2 regions of the Kosakonia radicincitans DSM 16656 genome follow, and region 1 is predicted to be linked to the other one. Evidence: predicted binding sites of a transcription regulator. Region 1 holds the regulator's gene; the other holds the start of a gene.
The links. Region 1 encodes sigma-54, which starts transcription at its own class of promoters, with help from an activator protein. Its sites were predicted from a motif close to GTTGGCACANNTTTCGCTNT; they were not measured.
Positions count from the first base shown of each region.

Region 1 (3,409 bases):
AGCAGGCGAGTGCGCAGCATTTCGGCCAGCTCATGTACCGACATTTCGGAGGTATCGACAATCAGGTCCGCGCGGGAACGCAGTGGCTCCAGCAGGTTGCTCTCTTCATCGATAGCACTTTCCAGCGATAAATTTTTGCTGGAGAGCGGATGTAAGCGGCGCGTATCACTGTAGCGACGAATCAGCGTGTTGCGGTCAGCATCAAGGAACAGCAACTGCGGCGAGAAGGCGTCAGGCAGGCTGCTCATCGCCTGTTCAAAAATTTCCGGTGATTCCGGCATATTACGCACATCAATACTGACGGCGGCAGAGGTCTGACGATCGGCGAGTGTCTGCGCCAGTTGCGGCAGCAGCACTACCGGCAGGTTATCGACACAATAGAAGCCCATATCTTCCAGGGCGCGCAGGGCCACGGATTTGCCTGAACCCGAACGACCACTTACGATCATCAGGACCATGAACCGTTTCTCCCCATAACGACAAAAAAGGTGTTCTTCCCGTTACGCATCGTCGCTTTCGCCTTCTGTCTGCGTGATTATCTGATACAGCTCTTCATCGTTCTGCGCACTGCGCAGGCGACGGCAAATGGTTTTATCCGCCAGCCGTTTGGCCACCAGCGAGAGCGTATGCAGATGCGTTTTGGTTTGATCGGCCGGCACCAGTAGTGCAAACAGCAGATCGACAGGCTGATTATCGATAGCGTCGAAAGCAATGGGCGTTTCGAGTTGTACAAAAACGCCGACGGCGCGCAGCGTGTCCTCTTCCAGCTTACCGTGGGGGATGGCTATACCGTTACCAATACCGGTACTGCCCATCTTCTCACGCGTAAGAATGGCTTCGAAAACGACCTGTGGCGGCAGGCCAAGCTGTTTTGCCGCCAGTTCACTGATGATTTCCAGAGCACGTTTTTTGCTCTGGCAGTGAACGCCGCTACGTGTACATTCCTGGTTAAGGACATTGCTCAGTTGAAGAGCGGAATCGTTATTCATCATAATTTCACCTAAGCGCCGTCAGAGCCACGCACCCTACCGGGTTGCGGTAGGGTGCAACGCGCCAAACGAACGCCCGGACAATTAGTGTTGTTTCAGTTTATCTTTATGTTTCGTGAGCTGCCGCGACAGTTTATCGATCAAACCGTCGATGGCAGCGTACATATCCTGTCCTTCCGCGCTGGCATGCAACTCGCCTCCATTAACATGCAGGGTTGCATCCGAGGTATGGATCACTTTCTCCACTTTCAACACAATATAGACCTGATTAATCCTTTCGAAATACTGCTCAAGCTTGGCAAATTTGCTGTTCACAAATTCACGTAAGGCATCAGTGATTTCGACGTTTTGTCCTGTGATGTTAAGCTGCATAGTGTCTTCCTTATCGGTTGGGTCACACCAGCTGTTTACGCTGGTTAGACGGCGGAATGGATAAAGACTCTCGATACTTCGCAACGGTACGCCGCGCTACCATAATTCCTTGATCGGAAAGGAGCGTCGTCAGCTTACTGTCGCTCAGTGGTTTTGCAGGGTTTTCTGCGGCGATTAATTTCTTAACCAGTGCGCGAATGGCTGTTGACGAGGCTTCGCCGCCGCCTTCCGTATTCACATGGCTGGAGAAGAAATACTTCAGTTCAAAAATGCCGCGAGGACTGTGCAGGTACTTCTGCGTTGTCACACGGGAAATCGTGGACTCGTGCATTTCGACGGCCTGAGCGATATCCGCCAGCACCATCGGTTTCATAAACTCTTCGCCCTGTTCAAAGAATGCCTGCTGCTGCTCGACGATGCAGCGGCTGACGCGCAATAGCGTGTCATTACGGCTTTCAAGGCTTTTGATCAGCCACTTCGCTTCCTGCAAATTACTGCGGATAAACTGGGTGTCGGCGTCATTGCGCGCGCCGCCGCCCATTGAAGCGTAGTGCTGGTTGATTTGCAGACGCGGAATGCTGTCGGAGTTCAGTTCTACCGTCCAGCGCCCGTTGTGCTTACGCACCAGCACATCCGGGATGACATATTCTGGTTCACCGGTCTGGATCGACTGGCCGGGGCGCGGATCCAGCGACTGGATCAGATTTACTGCTTCTTTCAGCACATCCTCTTTAAGACGTGTGACGCGCATGAGAGAGCGGAAATCATGGTTAGCGAGCAGATCAAGGTGATCGCTGATAATCAGGCGAGCCTCTTCACACCAGGGCGTATCTTTCGCGAATTGGGACAGTTGGATCAACAGGCAGTCGCGCAGATCGCGCGCAGCGACGCCAACCGGATCGAAACGCTGAACGCGCTTTAATACCGCTTCAACTTCATCGAGACCGATTTCTTCATCGCCCATGCTTTCCAGCACATCCTCAAGCGACACGGTAAGGTAGCCGGTCTCATCGACAGCATCGACAATAGAGGTTGCGATTGCGCGATCGGTATCGGAAAACGGCGTTAACTCTACCTGCCACATCAGGTAATCCTGAAGAGACTGTGTCGTTTCACCCTGATAAATCGGCAGTTCGTCATCAATATAATCGTGGCTGCTGCCGGAAGGCGTTCCGGCGGTATAAATCTCATCCCAGCTGGCGTCCAGCGGCAGCTCTTCAGGCATCTCTTTCTGTTCGAGCGCGTCTACAGTATCCAGGCCTTCATTTTCCTGGGTTTGTTGGCTATCCACTTCTTCATGAAGATCGGCTTGTTCCAGCAATGGGTTACTCTCCAGCGCTTGCTGAAGTTCCTGCTGAAGTTCTAACGTAGACAGCTGCAACAGACGGATAGCCTGTTGCAGTTGCGGCGTCATAGCTAGCTGTTGGCTAAGCCTTAATTGCAAACCTTGCTTCATATTCAGAGCAGCACTCTCCGCCAAAATACCTCAATAAACTCTACCCTATCAGAGTCTGAAGTCTTCCCCAAGATATACGCGCTTAACGTGTTCGTCTTCAAGGATTTGCTGCGGTGTACCATGAGCAATTAAATGCCCCTGGCTGACGATATAAGCACGTTCACACACCGCCAGCGTTTCGCGAACATTGTGATCAGTAATTAACACGCCTAACCCACTGTCACGTAAGTGTTCAATGATGCGTTTGATGTCGATAACCGAAATAGGATCGACGCCCGCAAAGGGTTCATCCAGCAAGATAAATTTAGGATTTGCCGCCAGTGCGCGCGCAATTTCAACGCGGCGACGTTCACCACCGGAAAGGGACTGTCCCATATTGTCGCGCAGATGCTCAATATGGAACTCTTCCATCAACTCGTTAGCGCGATCCTCGCGCTGTTCGGAAGTCAGATCGTCACGGATCTGAAGCACCGCCATCAGGTTGTCGTACACGCTCAAACGACGAAAAATAGACGCTTCCTGCGGCAAATAACCGATGCCGCGACGTGCGCGCGCATGCAGTGGCAGTAAGCTGATATCGTCGTCATCAATA
Region 1 is NZ_CP018016.1:526,497-529,905, forward strand. Features, by position in the region: gene rapZ (RNase adapter RapZ) at 1-458, opposite strand, end outside; gene ptsN (PTS IIA-like nitrogen regulatory protein PtsN) at 501-992, opposite strand; gene hpf (ribosome hibernation promoting factor) at 1,074-1,361, opposite strand; gene rpoN (RNA polymerase factor sigma-54) at 1,384-2,817, opposite strand; gene lptB (LPS export ABC transporter ATP-binding protein) at 2,866-3,409, opposite strand, start outside.

Region 2 (3,409 bases), 580 kb from region 1:
CACGCACACCGGGCAGCCCGGCCCGTGGATAAACTCGATGTTTTCCGGCAGCAACTGATCGAGGCCGAATTTAAAGATGGCGTGCGTATGGCCGCCGCACACTTCCATAATGCGCAGCGGACGCGCGGCGGTATAGCTAAGATGAGAGGCCCGTTCGCGCAGATGGGCAATCAGTTGCATCACCTGTTCCGGGGCGCGATATTCGTCGACAAAACGCATTATTTCTCCTCGCCGTAGAGCAGCGCGCCGACATCCGGCTCGACATCGAACATGTTTTGCAGCGCCGCCAGCGTATCCAGCGCCTCCGCTTCGTTAATCACGCTCATGGCAAAACCGACATGCACCAGCACCCACTGGCCGAGACGCGGCTGGCCGTGTTCATCATGGCTGCCGACCAGGGTTAAATCCACGTCGCGCTGAATGCCGCAGACGTCCACTTTGGCTTGCAGGCCGTCAATGGCGCAAATTTGCCCCGGTACGCCTATGCACATCGTTGTGTCTCCAGCCAGTCGAGCCAGGCGTCCATCCCGTCGCCTTTGGTGGCGGAAACCAGCAGGATCTCAATCTGCGGGTTCACTTCACGGGCGTAGGCGATGCAGCGTTCGACATCGAAATTGAGGTACGGCAGCAGATCCACTTTGTTCAGCAGCATCAGCGAGGCGGCAGCGAACATGTGCGGATATTTCAGCGGCTTGTCTTCCCCTTCAGTCACTGACAGTACCGCCACTTTATGGCGTTCGCCCAGATCGAAGCCCGCCGGGCATACCAGGTTACCAACGTTTTCAATAAACAGAATGCCGCGATCGTCGAGCGGCAGACGCGGCGCAGCATCGGCAATCATCTGCGCATCCAGGTGGCAACCCTTGCCGGTGTTCACCTGAATCGCCGGGGTACCGGTGGCGCGAATACGTGCGGCGTCATTGACGGTTTGCTGATCCCCTTCGATCACCGCGCAGGGTACGCGCGCATTCAGGCGCTGCAGGGTTTCGGTAAGCAGGGTGGTTTTGCCGGAGCCAGGGCTGGAGACCAGGTTCAGCACCAGTTGCTGGCGGGCGGCAAAGCGGGCGCGGTTGCGGGCGGCGATCTGGTTATTTTTATCCAGTACGTCGATCTCCACTTCCAGCATCCGGCGCTGGCTCATGCCCGGCGCGTGGGTGCCGGCTTCGCCGTGACCGTAATGCAAATCGCCGTTACCCGATTGGGTTGGGGTGAACTCTCGGGTATTGACGCGGGTTATAGTTAGCGCAGGGCGCGCAGCAGGGGCGAACGGTGCGCTGCGAAACGCAGAGTGCGGGTTATGTTCGTCACCCTCGATATAAAGGTTACCGTCCTGACAACCACATGTTGTACACATTGTTTACTCCTCAATTTCCAGGCGCTGAATTTGCATTCCATCGTCGGCAACGATCTGCAACTGGTCGCTGTGGCATTGTGGGCAGCGGCGAACACGCTGGGTGAGCAGCGTGACGTACTGCCGACAAGACTCGCACCAGCACTCCGCTTGCTGTTGTTCGATGTGCAGTGTACAACCTTCAGCCAGGCTGCCACGGCACACCAGATCAAAACAAAACGTTAAAGCTTCGGTTTCGACACAGGAAAATGCGCCCACTTTTAACCAGACGCCGGTAACCCGACGCGCGCCGCTCGCGGTGGCCTGTTGTTCAATAATTTCCAGCGCCCGCTGGCACAAAGTGATCTCATGCATAATCCCTCCTTATGAGTTGCCGCGTTAATGCAATAAGAGTGCCATGAGTGATTTTGACACTGTGACGATGTCGAACCTGTCGAGATGACACGTCGAAATTAACGAATATTTTTATTTATTCCTTTAATAATCAATAAATTAAATGTTGGCATGGATGATGCTTTACCGCCGTTGTTTCAATTAATCAGGTAAGCAGACATGACGATTTGGGAAATTAGCGAAAAGGCAGATTACATTGCCGGGCGACACCATCTCCTGCAGGAGGAGTGGCGCAGTTACTGCAACGCGCTGGTTCAGGGGATCACGCTGTCAAAAGCGCGCCTGCACCATGCCATAGGTTGCGCGCCAGAGCAGCAGCTCTGTTTTGAGCTGTTCGGCCACTTCACGGTCACCGTCTCTCTGACCGGCGGCTTTAATGGTCATACCATCGAATATGCGATTGCCAATAAAGATGGCAGCGATAAACGCTTGATTGCAAAGGCGCAGCTCACCAGCGACGGCAAAGTGGACGGCGTTATCAGCACCCACGATCGTGAAAAAGTGCTGGAGCACTATCTGGAAAAAATCGCCACGGTTTACGACAGCCTGTACGCGGCGGTGGAAAACGATACCCCCATCAATCTCTCTCTTCTTGCCAGCAGCGCGCACGCGTCTGCGCTGGCCTGAGTTTGGGTGTCGAGATGTGTCGAAGTGACACGTCGTGCGACTGATTTCGTCAAAAATGACCGCCCGGACTGGGTGAATCACCTGAGGATTAGCTGGTGAACCGTTTTGTAATTGCCGACCCGGCGCTCTGTATCGGCTGCCACACCTGCGAGGCGGCCTGCGCGGAGACGCACCGCGCGTATGGCTTGCAGTCGATGCCGCGGCTGCGCGTGATGCGTAATGAACATGAATCCGCGCCGCAGCAGTGCCACCACTGCGAAGACGCGCCCTGTGCGGGCGTTTGTCCGGTAAACGCCATTAATTGCGTCGATGGCGCGGTGCAGTTAAATGAAAGCCTGTGCGTAAGCTGCAAACTGTGCGCGATTGCCTGCCCGTTTGGCGCTATCGAATTTGCCGGTAGCCGTCCGCTGGATATTCCGGCCAACGTTAACTCGCCGCTCGCGCCCGCCGCGCCGCCTGCGCCTGCGCGCGTCAGTACGCTGCTGGACTGGGTGCCTGGCGTGCGGGCTATCGCCGTGAAGTGCGATCTCTGCCATTTCGATGATCAAGGCCCGGCCTGCGTGCGGATGTGCCCGACCAAGGCGCTGCATCTGGTCAATAACCTCGACATCGCCCGCGCCAGCCGTCGCAAACGCGAGCAGACCCTGAATACGGACTACGGCGATTTGTCGCTGTTTACCCAGCTTAACCGGAGTGCAAAATGACGATCCTCTCTTTGCTCAACGGCGCGGTGGCGGTGTTTATCTGCGCTGCTGCGCTGGCGTACCTGTTTACGCGGGCGAAAATTCTCAGCGGCTGGCTGGCCGGTCTTGGCGGCGCAATCGGCAGCGCCATGGCGACAGTCGCCGGGTTGTTGTCGCTGCTGGGCGCTGATGCCGTTTCCGGCAGCCTGACGCTGTTGCAGTACCCGTTACTGGTCACACCCCTGCGTGCCGTGTGGGTGATCACCTTCGGCCTCTGCGGCCTGCTTATCAGCCTCTATAACATCCACTGGCACCGCCATGACGCGGTGAAAGCCAACGGGTTGTTGATCAATTT
Region 2 is NZ_CP018016.1:1,107,104-1,110,512, forward strand. Features, by position in the region: gene hypD (hydrogenase formation protein HypD) at 1-219, opposite strand, end outside; gene Y71_RS05505 (HypC/HybG/HupF family hydrogenase formation chaperone) at 219-491, opposite strand; gene hypB (hydrogenase nickel incorporation protein HypB) at 482-1,354, opposite strand; gene hypA (hydrogenase maturation nickel metallochaperone HypA) at 1,358-1,705, opposite strand; gene hycA (formate hydrogenlyase regulator HycA) at 1,904-2,371, shown strand; gene Y71_RS05525 (4Fe-4S dicluster domain-containing protein) at 2,467-3,075, shown strand; gene hycC (formate hydrogenlyase subunit 3) at 3,072-3,409, shown strand, end outside.
Region 2: a site for sigma-54 is predicted at 1,850-1,869, ahead of hycA (formate hydrogenlyase regulator HycA). Genes of this name have one in related genera too.